DNA from 2 places in the Bacillus sp. 1A genome. Region 1 is predicted to be linked to the other one. Evidence: riboswitches for the same ligand, from Rfam matches in the RefSeq annotation. Region 1 holds a riboswitch; the other holds the start of a gene.

The links. Region 1 has a riboswitch for thiamine pyrophosphate ahead of ACUN0F_RS31515 (MTH1187 family thiamine-binding protein). Riboswitches for the same ligand answer to the same signal wherever they lie in the genome.
Region 2: linked by a shared signal. The riboswitch ahead of ACUN0F_RS08800 (energy-coupled thiamine transporter ThiT) and the one ahead of ACUN0F_RS31515 (MTH1187 family thiamine-binding protein) in region 1 are both predicted to bind thiamine pyrophosphate.

Annotation. Positions count from the first base shown of each region.
Region 1 is NZ_JBQYLZ010000001.1:6,150,915-6,156,937, forward strand. It holds gene ACUN0F_RS31495 (ABC-F family ATP-binding cassette domain-containing protein) at 1-778, opposite strand, end outside; gene ACUN0F_RS31500 (ABC transporter ATP-binding protein) at 1,174-1,923, opposite strand; gene ACUN0F_RS31505 (ABC transporter substrate-binding protein) at 1,920-2,918, opposite strand; gene ACUN0F_RS31510 (ABC transporter permease) at 2,915-3,688, opposite strand; gene ACUN0F_RS31515 (MTH1187 family thiamine-binding protein) at 3,660-3,980, opposite strand; TPP riboswitch at 4,081-4,182, opposite strand; gene ACUN0F_RS31520 (methyl-accepting chemotaxis protein) at 4,244-5,983, opposite strand.
Region 2 is NZ_JBQYLZ010000001.1:1,744,062-1,750,084, reverse strand. It holds gene ACUN0F_RS08815 (FeoB-associated Cys-rich membrane protein) at 1-112, opposite strand, end outside; gene feoB (ferrous iron transport protein B) at 129-2,117, opposite strand; gene ACUN0F_RS08805 (FeoA family protein) at 2,114-2,341, opposite strand; TPP riboswitch at 2,537-2,638, shown strand; gene ACUN0F_RS08800 (energy-coupled thiamine transporter ThiT) at 2,725-3,396, shown strand; gene ACUN0F_RS08795 (sensor histidine kinase) at 3,617-5,470, opposite strand; gene ACUN0F_RS08790 (response regulator transcription factor) at 5,467-6,023, opposite strand, start outside.

The DNA.
Region 1 (6,023 bases):
GCGCCGATTGTAATTGTTTCCTTTGCAATTGATAGCTTTGCACAAATTTTTCATAATTTCCTACGTATCGCTTCACTTTCCGTTCTTCTAGATGATAAATAACATTCGTAATACTGTTCAAAAATACTTCGTCATGCGAAATGATCACATAAGCTTTTTCATACAGTCTCAAATACGATTGCAACCATTCTATATGGGCTGTATCTAAATAATTTGTTGGCTCATCTAGCAATAAAACATCAGCTTTTTCTAAAAGAAGCTCCCCAAGTAATAACTTTGTTCGCTGTCCTCCACTTAACTTTGAAACATCCTTTTTCAACCCTATTTCAAATAAACCTAAACCGATTGCTACTTCTTCAATTTCTGTATGAATTTGATAGAAATTAGAGCTTTCCAATATAGTTTGTAATTCTCCATACTTTACTAACAGTTTTTCTACTTCTCCTGCTCCATTCATTTCTTCAGCAATTTTTAACATTTCGCATTCAATCCCATACAAATTAGAAAATGCACTTTGTAAGTATCCTTCAATTGTTATCCCCTCTTGTAAATCCATATGCTGCTGTAAAAAACCTACCTTCACATGTGGAAACCATTCAATATTTCCGTCATCATGTATAAGTTCTCCTGTTAAAATCCTTAACAATGTTGATTTTCCAATTCCATTTTTCCCAACTAACCCAACATGCTCGCCCTTTAATAGTCGAAAACAAGCATTATATAAAATGGTTTTCTCACCATACGAATGACTTAAATTTTCTACTGTTAATATACTCATTTTTTTCTCTCCTCTACTTATGATTCATAAGCTAAATAGAGAGCAACAGTAAAAAGCCTTATTTAATTGTGCATATAAAAAATGGGTAAGGTGAATACACCTTACCCATTACATATTATCGTAAAAAAGGATTAAGGTTCTTTACCTGCTGTCTTCAATTTAGCTTAATTGTTAAAAATGGGCAGACTTCTCCCATATCAAGCTAAAACCATTTGAAGAACAGTTGATAAAGTCATTTTATCCTTTCACTCCTTTAACATTTGTTATATTAAGAGTATAAACTACTCTGTTATATTCTATTCTCTATTTTTTCTTTTGTTCCTTCTCATTCTTTTCATGTTCTATAAAAAAAAGCTCTTACCAGCGATTATATTTAAATCTGGTAAGAGCTTTTTCTATTTTTTCATATAAGGAGCTAATACTCTCAGAATTTCTTCCTTATCCTTCTTTAACTCAAGTGATGTTAACATATCCATCGTTCTTGGTCTAGGTAATTTCACTTGTACCTCTCCAACTATTGATGCTGGTCTTTGAGATAAAATAAATACGCGATCCGAAAGTAAGATTGCCTCATCTAAGTCATGTGTAACCATAACGATTGTTTGCTTCTCTTGGTGCCAAGAGTTTAAAAGCCAACTATGTACTTCCATTTTTGTAAAGGCATCTAATTTTCCAAAAGGCTCATCAAGTAGCATAATTGGCTTTTCACATAAATATGTGCGCAGAAAACTAATCCTTTGACGCATACCACCAGACAATTCATCTGGATAATGGTCTGCATATTCATCTAGCTGAAACTGCTTTAATGCTTCCATTCCTTCTGTTAGCCTTTGTTTTTTCGGTTTACCTTCAATTTCCAATGGCAACACTATATTTTGCAAAGCTGATCGCCACGGTAGTAATAAATCTTGTTGCGGCATATAACTTATAACATCTTGCTCTTGTACGTGCGTATCCTTATACGTTACATTCCCACTTGTTGGTTTTTCAACATTTGCAATCATATTTAATAATGTGCTTTTCCCGCAACCACTCGGTCCTACAAAGGAAACGAACTCTCCCTCTCGTATAGAAGCACTAATATTTGCTAATACATTCTTTCCATCAAAAGCTTTTACAATCTCTTTTATTTGTAATCCACTCATTTTTCACTTGGAAGGAACTCATTTGTAAAGGCATCTTTCACATCAATTTTCTTCTTAATAACTTTGTTATCATATAAGAAATTCATGTAATTCGTCCAAACTTCTTCCTTCTGTACTCCCCACGCTTTTGCATCATCTTGATACTTCGTACTTAACCATTTTTGACTTTCTTGTACTAATTCTTTATTCACATCTGGAACTGCTTTAATTAAAATATCAGCAGCTTCTTTCGGTTCTTTAATTGCAAAATTATAACCTTCTGTCGTTGCACTCATAAACTTTTTCACAAAGTCTTTATCTTGCTTCGTATGTTTTTCACTCGTAATAATAACAGGACTATAGAAATCAAGCGCTGGGTCTAAGTCTTTCACCATAATCGTATGTAACTCTTTTCCTTGGCGCTTCGCTTCAATTCCATCCCATCCGTAATATATCCATTCAAAGTCTGCATCACGACCGATTGATTTAAAGAAATCTGTTTGTCCTAAGATGATTTTTTCAACTTTATTAAAATCAGCTTGATGCTTCTCCATGATTGTCTTCAACGTTGCTTCTTCTGCTGGTCCTCCCCAGCCGCCGTAACGTTTACCTTCAAAATCTTTTGGTGACGTCATATTATCTTTTTTAAGTGATGCAAAAGCTGAAGTGTTATGTTGAATGATTGCCCCTACAGATACAACAGGAATACCTTCCACACGAGCCAACGTTACATTTTCTTGTGCGCTTATTGCGAAGTCAGCTTTTCCGGAAGCTATCATTTGCTCCGCTGTCACATTATCACCTGGCTGAATAATTTCTACATCTAATCCTTGCTTTTTATAATAATCTTTCGCTTGCGCTACATATAGGCCAGTATGATTCGTATTCGGAAACCAATCTAATACTACTTTTACTTTTTGATCTTTACTTGCACTTTCTTCTTTCTTCGCCGGATTACATCCAGCCACACCTACTGCTAATAAGGCAGCCAACATAACTTTTAAACCTTTTTTCATTTTCTGCCGTCCTTTCTATATATCCATGGTGCTGTTATTCTTGCCATAAACTCCACGATAAAATACAGACATAATGTCACCATAACAATAATTGCTGCCACACCAAATACTCGGGCTGTTAAAAAGGATTTTGTAGCCCTTGTAAGCATAACCCCTAATCCTTCGCTTGCACCGAGCCATTCCCCAATAATTGCTCCCATTACGCTATATGTAACTGCAATTTTTAAACCTGAGAAAAAGTATGGCAGCACTGCTGGAAACTTTACTTTCTGGTAAACTTGCCATTTCGTTGCCTTCATCGTTTGCAACAACTTCAACATATTTTTATCTACCGTTTGAAAACCTTCTAAAATGCTAAGCGCAATCGGGAAGAAACAAACGAGTATTACTACCATTACTTTCGGTAGCATTCCATATCCAAACCAAATAATAAATAACGGTGCAAGTACAACGATTGGAATCGTTTGCGAAATAACAAGCAACGGATTTATTAAAATACGAAATAAAGGGATAACATCCATAATAATTGCAATACTTGTCCCAATTAAAATCGCAAAAAACAGTCCGATTAGAACCTCTTGTAACGTTTGCATCGTATTCGGTAATAGTAAATCTTTCATTCCAATTAATTCTTGAACAATGGCAGAAGGCTTCGGTAAAATCCACGGTTCAATTTTAAATAATGAAACAGATCCTTCCCATATCGCTATGAGAAGGATAAGCCAAATTGTTGTAATTATTTTAGATTGCTTCTGGTTTTGCATATTCATCACGGTACTTCCAAACCTTTTCATCTATCGTTACACCAGTGCTTGGACGATAATGGATTTTAATAGAAGTAATCACTTCTTCTGCTCCAGCATCCACACAAGCTTGTTGCGCACGTTTAATGATATCAAGAAGTACATCTAATTCTCCTTCCAGCGTTGTTTCCATTGCCCCTACTTCATAACGAACTCCCGATTGTTGTACAACCTCAATTGCTTTATCAACAACAGAATACACATCTTTGTTCTTCGCTTGTGGTACTACTGAAAATGAAATTGTAACTTGTTGTGACATAGTAAAATCCCCCTTATAAAATGAAATATTAAAACAAGAAAAGGCTTTCCTACTGCGTAGGAAAGCCTTGTATGCAAGTTATTATAGAATAACATATGCTACATCACTTTAAGTAACTCCCTACGCTGGCATTATCCAGATCAGGTTGAGGGTCGATGTTTGTTTACATCCTCTCAGCCAATTGGCTCCCCGGTCCTTAATTCGTTTTCATTGTAGCATGATTTATTTTATTGAACAAACAAAAGCACGTATAATCATTTCATTTAACTTTTGAATTCCCCTATTAACTCTTGTAACTCCTGTGAAAGCCAGCTTAAAGAACTAGCTAATTCAGCAATATCTTGTACAGACATTTCCTGTTCTTTCATACTTTCTTCAATATTATTACTACTATTTGCATACTTATTTGCAATAAGTGATAGTTCATTTACAACACGAACAATATTTTGGCTATTTTGCAATATATCACTTGAATTTCTAGAAACAACTCTAACTTGATTTGTAACAGATTGTGCTGATTTTGAAATTTTTTCAAAGAAAGCACCACTACTTTGAAAAAGTTTAATTCCGGATTCTACTTCTTTTGAAGCTTTTTGTATTGAAACAACAGCTTCTTCCGTTTCAACTTGTGTTTCCCCTATTAATTTCGCTATATCTTTTGCTGATGCTTCCGTCTGCTCTGCTAATTTTCGCACTTCATCAGCAACAACGGCAAATCCCTTTCCGGTTGCCTCAGCACGTGAAGCTTCAATAGAAGCATTTAAAGCTAGCGAATTCGTTTGATTTGAAATACCTGTAATTACATTTACAATATCACTAATTTCTTTTGATCTTGTTTCCAAAGAATGAATGATAGAAGATAAATCTTGTACTGCATTTTGTATTATGTTCATTTGATTAATCGTCTGTTCAATAACACCATTTCCTTTTACTGAATGATGCTTCGTACCTTCAGACTCTTTCGCCATTTGTTTTGCAATATTAGTTATCTCTTCCATCCTATCTTCCATTTCATATACAATACCTAAATACTTTGGTACTGAAGTTTCTTGTGATTGAACGCCAGCCCTTAACTCAACTATAGAACTTACGATTCCTTGGACTGCCATGCTATTCTCTTTCGTACTCACTGACAATTCTTGCGAAGATGAGGAAACCTGTTCTGCTGCCTGCTTCACTTTATCTATAATTCCTTTAAACTTCTCAATGGTATTATTAAAATACGCATTAATAATACCAATATCATCTGGTCTTTCCTCTAATTTAATACTTAAATCACCTTTACCGACTCTGCGCAATCCTTCACGTAAATCCCGCAATGGAGCAAGTGCGTTACGCACAATTAAGAATTGAATAAAAGTTGCAATTAAAACAGAAATACAAATAAACATTAAACCTTGTATAATGAACTTTTCTTTTGTACTAGGAACAATAGAAGCATCTACATCAGCTGCAACAAGTGCCACAATGTTACCTTCTCCATCTTTAATAGGCTCTAATATCGTTACCCATGTTCCTAATACGTCTTCATATACTTCTGTCATGTTTGCTTTTTTTGTGCTCATTACTTTATCATATGCTTTCATCCAAAGGTCTGGTTGTTTATAATATTCTCCCGGCCTTACTTCAACAACATTTGCTAAACCTGTAGATAAATCAATGATTTGTAGCTCACCTTTTTCATTTTTTTTCGCTCCAACAATATAGGTTTGTCCAACACTGTTCAATTCTTCCGTTGATTCATCTAATTTCTCTGTTAACTTCTCTCTCTTTTCTCTTTCTGCCGTTGGGTCTTTTGCAACATCTCTCAATATTTCTGCGTCTAATTTATGTAATACCGTATCTCCTGTTTCAAAAGAATGCCTTTCAAATATAGACATCATGCTATTTTGAAACATGTTAAAACTTAACGCTCCCATAGTACCGACAAGCGTCAAAATAACTAACACAGTTAACAATACATTTTTTTGAAGAAATGATAGCTTATGCCAATATCTTCTCATTAACATCACCTTTCTTAATTAACTTACTATAAAGTAACGC
Region 2 (6,023 bases), 4.4 Mb from region 1:
TATTTAAAGAACATGCTGCGCATTTTCCCTTTTTACTTCTCTTTACAAAATTAACTAACGTGTATGCTGCATAACCAAAAATGATAGCTCCAATTATAATATTGACCATCATCACAATACATCTCCTTCTAGAATCCGAGTAAGGATCCAACTTGGTATATAATGAGCGTTAATACATAAGCAACTACGAGTGGATACACGACTGAGAAAATCGTCCATTTCGCTGATCCTGTTTCACGTTTAATAACAGCTACTGTCGCTAAACACGGAACATATAATAAGATAAAGAACATAAATGCATAAGCTGATAATGCTGTATAATGTGCTCCCATTACGTTTCCAAGCACATCTTCTTTCACCGCATAAATAATTGCCATTGTAGAAACGACAACTTCTTTTGCTAAAAATCCTGTTAAAAGGGATGCTGCAGCTTGCCACGTTCCAAAGCCGAGCGGTGCAAATAGTGGTGCGATAAATCCACCAATCATCGCTAAGTAACTATCTCCCATATCAACACCAAATCCTGATGGACCTGCATAGTTTAATAACCAAATGACAACAGAACCACCGAAGATGAATGTACCTGCTTTACGAACAAATCCCTTACCTTTCTCCCACGTGCTTAGCCATAACGTTTTCGCTTGTGGCACGCGGTAAGGAGGTAGTTCAATTACGAAAATAGATTTTTCCGCTTTTAAAATAGTAAGAGACATAATTTTTGTAACGAGTAATGCTAGAACAATACCTGCGACATATAAAGAAAATACAACCGTCGCCTGACTATGCGGGAAGAATACGCCCGCAAATAATGCATATACAGGTAAACGTGCTGAACAAGACATAAATGGTGTTACTAAAATGGTAAGTAAACGTTCTTTCTCCTGTTCAATCGTTCTCGCTGCCATAATACCTGGAACATTACATCCAAAACCGATAATCATCGGAATAAACGCTTTTCCGTTTAAACCGAAGAACTCCATAATTCTATCCATAACAACTGCAATTCGCGCCATATATCCTGAGTCTTCTAATAATGAAATGAAAAAGAATAGTGCAAAGATTTGTGGAACGAATACTAATACCGCACCAACACCAGCAATAATACCTTCTGTAACGAGTGCTTGAATAAAATCAGAAGCTCCAACACTTGTGAGCCCAGCCGTTACCCAATCCGTAAGCTGTCCGCCAAAAAATCCATCTAACATATCAGATAAAGGTGTACCAATCCACGTAAACGTAACCTGAAAAATAAAAAACATAACTGCTAAAAAGATTGGAAGTCCTAAAATTTTATGTGTAATTAGTCTATCAATTTTTTCTGAAAAAGGAATTTTCCCTTCTTTCTCATGCTTCATAACATTTGTTTTTAACTTTTCAATATACGCTTCACGAGTTTTGTAAATATGCTCTTCCAACGTACAATCAAGTTTTCCTTCTAAGCGAGATCGAATGGCTACAAGTTCCTTATAAATTGGTAATGCTTTCATTTCTTTTTCTACTACTTCGTTATTACTTAAAAATTGAAGAGCTAACCATCTCGGATGCTCGTAATTCGCTTTCTCTAAAAGAGAAATTACCTCTCCAATTCCTTCATCCATTTGTAAACCATATGAAATAATGAATGGCTTTTTCTCACTTTTGTCATTTTCTTTAAGAGTAGCAAGTAGTTCTTCACAGCCTTTTCCACTTCTTGCAACGACAGGAACGACTGTTACACCTAATAGCTCTGATAATCGTTTTACATCAATTACAATGCCTCGTTGCTTTGCCACATCGACCATATTTAAACCAATTGAAACTGGCTTACCAAATTCAAGTAACTGCAACGTTAAATGCATATTTCGTTCAAATTGCGAAGAATCCACAATATTTAACATATGATGAAATTCGTCTGTTAGTAGAAAATTCGTAACGACACCTTCATCACGCGAAACTGGATTTAAATCATAAACACCTGGTAAATCAATTAATGTTCCTTGCTTATCTTTTAATTTACCAACCTTCTTTTCTACTGTTACACCGCTCCAGTTTCCTACATATTCATAAGAACCAGTAAGTGCATTAAATAATGATGTCTTCCCTGTATTCGGATTCCCTAGCAAAGCTACCTTATTCACGCTAATTCCACCTTTATCATTTTCGCGTCACAATGACGAATACTAATTAACTGTCCACGACACTCCAATGTACAAGGACCTTTAAACATCGCTTTCTGTTTCAGGCGAAGTTCGCTTCCTTCAGCAAGACCGAAAGCAGCTAGTCTACGCTTTAATAGCTGATCTAAAGACTGAATACTTTTTACTAACACTTTCTCTCCAATTTTAATATCTACTAAGCTCATAACCTTCCCCCTCAGAAGAGAATGATAATTATTTTCAAAAAAATTATACCACACCCAATTTCTCTTGTACTATACCCTTTTGCTTCATATTTATTAACATTTCGCTACAATTCTATTTCAATTATTGTCATACTGTATTCGTTTGCCATTCTCATCCATTTCGCTTACAATAAAACAGTAGCAAATAAAGAATCTCGTTATCACTGGGGGAGCCATGCCGCTGAGAGGGAACACTTCGTTCCGACCCTTCGAACCTGTTAGTTAATGCTAACGCAGGGATTGTGCAAACGTCCGAAATACATACCTCATTTTTATTTACGTATTTCGTATCCTCCTATGATATCTATTCTTTTTTGTACAACTTGGATTTAGGGGGAGACAACATGCGTAACACCAATTTACAAGCGATGATCGAATCTGCAATTCTTGCAGCCTTCGCCTTGGTCATCGACATTTTACCACTTTCAATCAAAATATCAGCAACAGGTGGTTCCATTTCATTTGCTATGATTCCCATTTTTATTATCGCATACCGCTGGGGCTTCAAAATGGCTTTCTTAGGAGGCTTAATTTGGGGATTATTACAAATTGTCGTAGGCGATGCCATTATCGTCACACCAATTCAAGTACTAATTGAATACTTTGTTGCTTTCGCATTCATTGGATTTGCTGGGTTATTCTATCGTCCAATTCAAAAAGCACTTTTAACTTCCAATGATAATAGCGAAGAGCAATCAAATTTAGGTAGCCGTAAAGACAAACCTTCATCAAAACCAAACCAAGGAAAGAAAGTAATTGGATACATTATCGTCGCTACTTTTATCGGTAGTCTAGCTCGTTACTTCTGTCACTTTATCGCTGGTATCATTTTCTGGGGACAATATGCACCAAAAGGCCAATCGGCTTTCCTATATTCTTTAATATTTAACGGTAGTACAATGATTGGTTCCTATATTCTATGTACCGTTTTACTTATATTTTTATTTATCACTTCACCACGTTTATTCAAGAGCATTAGTGCTTATCAAATGAATTCACAAAAAAAAGGCGCTTAACTAGCGCCTTTTTTTATATCAAAATTCTCAGTGAGTAATATCAATAATAAATACAATAAATGCACAAAGAAAAATAAATACCATCAAACCTAGTAAATTGCTATTCACGGCTAATCTACTCCTTACATAACCTCATTTTCTAATCAGATTATATCGCTTAAAAATAAAGATTAGGTAAAGATAATATGAAAATAAATTAAAAAAGCGTAGATTACATTGTCTACGCTTTTTTCGGTAAATAGAAGTAAAATAATACACCATCTTCTGTATTTTCTGCCCCATATTCAGCATCGTGCAGTTCTAAAATATTTTTAGAAATAGCAAGCCCAAGCCCCGTCCCGCCTTGTGAACGATGACGTGCTGCATCCACGCGATAAAAACGGTCCCAAATTTTATCTAATTGCTCTTCTTCAATGTGAGTACCTTTATTTTCAATACACACTTTTATACGATCCTTCTCATCTATTGTAGAAATAATAATATCCTCTGTATTCGGTGTATAACGTATGGCATTCGTAATGAAGTTCACGATTACTTGTTCAATCCGACTTTGATTTGCGACTACTTCAAATGAACATATATTTTTATGCACATGAAGTTCTTTTTTCTCTATGTCCACATAAAGGTGTTCACATATATCTTCAATTACTGTATCAATATAAAATACATCCTTTTTCATTTTATATGTACCTGACTCAAATTTAGCTAACTCCAGCATATCCAAAATTAAAGTATCCATTTTATCTACTTCTCGTTCCATTGCCTGAAAATAGTATTCTTTTTTATGCTCAGCTACTCCATCTTTTAAAATAGAAATACAGCTTTTCATAATACTCAGTGGCGTTTTTAATTCATGCGAAACACCAGAAATGAATTCTTTCCTCGTATTTTCTAACTTTCTTTCTTTTTCAATGTCTTGTTCTAGCTGTCCAATATGCGAATGGAGCTTATTAGATAATACATTAATATTTTTCGATAAATCACCAATTTCATCTTTTGAAGTAATCGGTATTTGTTCTGTGAAATCTAAATGTGCTATTTTCTTCGTTGTATCATTTATTTTTAATAACGGCTTTGCAATTTGTTTAGAGTAATAGAACGAAGCTAGAAAAATGAGAACGACTACAAACGCAATGATGTAAATGTAGTAATCTTGCACCATTTGTACAGCTTCATCTACAGGCTGTAAAGAAGCCATCGCATATATATAAGTTACTGATCCATCTTTTTCTTTTGTTGGCTTGATTAATAATTTATATTTAATATCATTTTTTTCATAGTCCATTGTTTGTATTGCATATTTTATGTGCTTGCTCTCTTTTAATAATAAATTAGTTTGAAATTCTTTTATGTTATCTAAGAAGATGCTATTTTTATAAATTGGATTTATAGGACCTGTTACATCAGGAAGCTGAACTTTCGTAACACGCCCACTTATGTAAGCATCTAATTCTTGAGCAGATTCTTCCTGGACAGCTGGTTTCTTTTCCTTAGCAAGTTGTTCCCCGGCTGCTTTCTTTTTCTCTTGATCTAATTTACTCATCTTCTCCTTAAATGCTTTTTCTAACGGTTTATTCGATCCATTTAAATTCTCCTTAGATAGAGAGAAAGAAAATGGAATAAAACGATCTTCTTTTTTCACTCCAGAAAAATAAATTTCTTGGCCTAAAAACTGATTTGATGGTTTATTATCAATCTCCTCTATATTGACGAGATTGTATAAAGGAATTTTGAATATTTGTTGTCCAAAGCTCTTTTGTTGCCTACGATCTATCGTTACTTCAAAATAAAAATCATCCGCATGTTTTAAATTCCCATTCTGATCTAACGTTGTAATCCACGTATTATTTTCTCTTAAAAAGTCTTGCTCCAGCTTCTGAATTCCTTCTGCACTTCCTGCATAATTCAAATAATTCTTCTCAAAGGAATTTAAATTCACTTTAATATCTTCTACTTTTCGATTCGCATAATATTGTTTAAAAAATATCGTTTGTCCAATAAATATCGTCGCTAAAATTAACATACATAATGCTGTTGTGAGGGCAAATAATTTTAGTACAATCCCCTTTCTCATACATTCCCCTCAAATTTATAACCGGTTCGCACTACAGTTGTAATGTACTTTGCTTTCTCTCCTAATTTACTTCGCAAGTTACGAATATGACTATTCACTGTGCGATCGTCACCAGCAAATTCATATCCCCAAATTCTTGAAATGAGTTGCTCTCGCGTTAAAACAATCCCTTGATTTTTCATGAAATAAGCTAATATTTCAAATTCAGTATGTGTTAAATTAATGTCTGTCCTATCTACCGTAACAGTGCGCGATGGGAAGTGGACGTGAATACCGTGGATGGATAATGTATCATCTTCATTCTCTAGAAGTTGCTTCGTTACTTTTCTACTTTCTAACAGCCTTTTCGCTCTTGCTAATAAAATTGGTGGGCTATACGGCTTCGTCACATAGTCATCTGCCCCAAGTTCAAATCCAAGTAACGTATCATCTTCATCTACACGTGCCGTCAGCATAATAATAGGAACCTCAGATGTTTTACGAATTCTTCGGCAGACAGACCATCCATCAAGTTCCGGCAACATAATATCTAAAATAACTAAATCAACCTCTT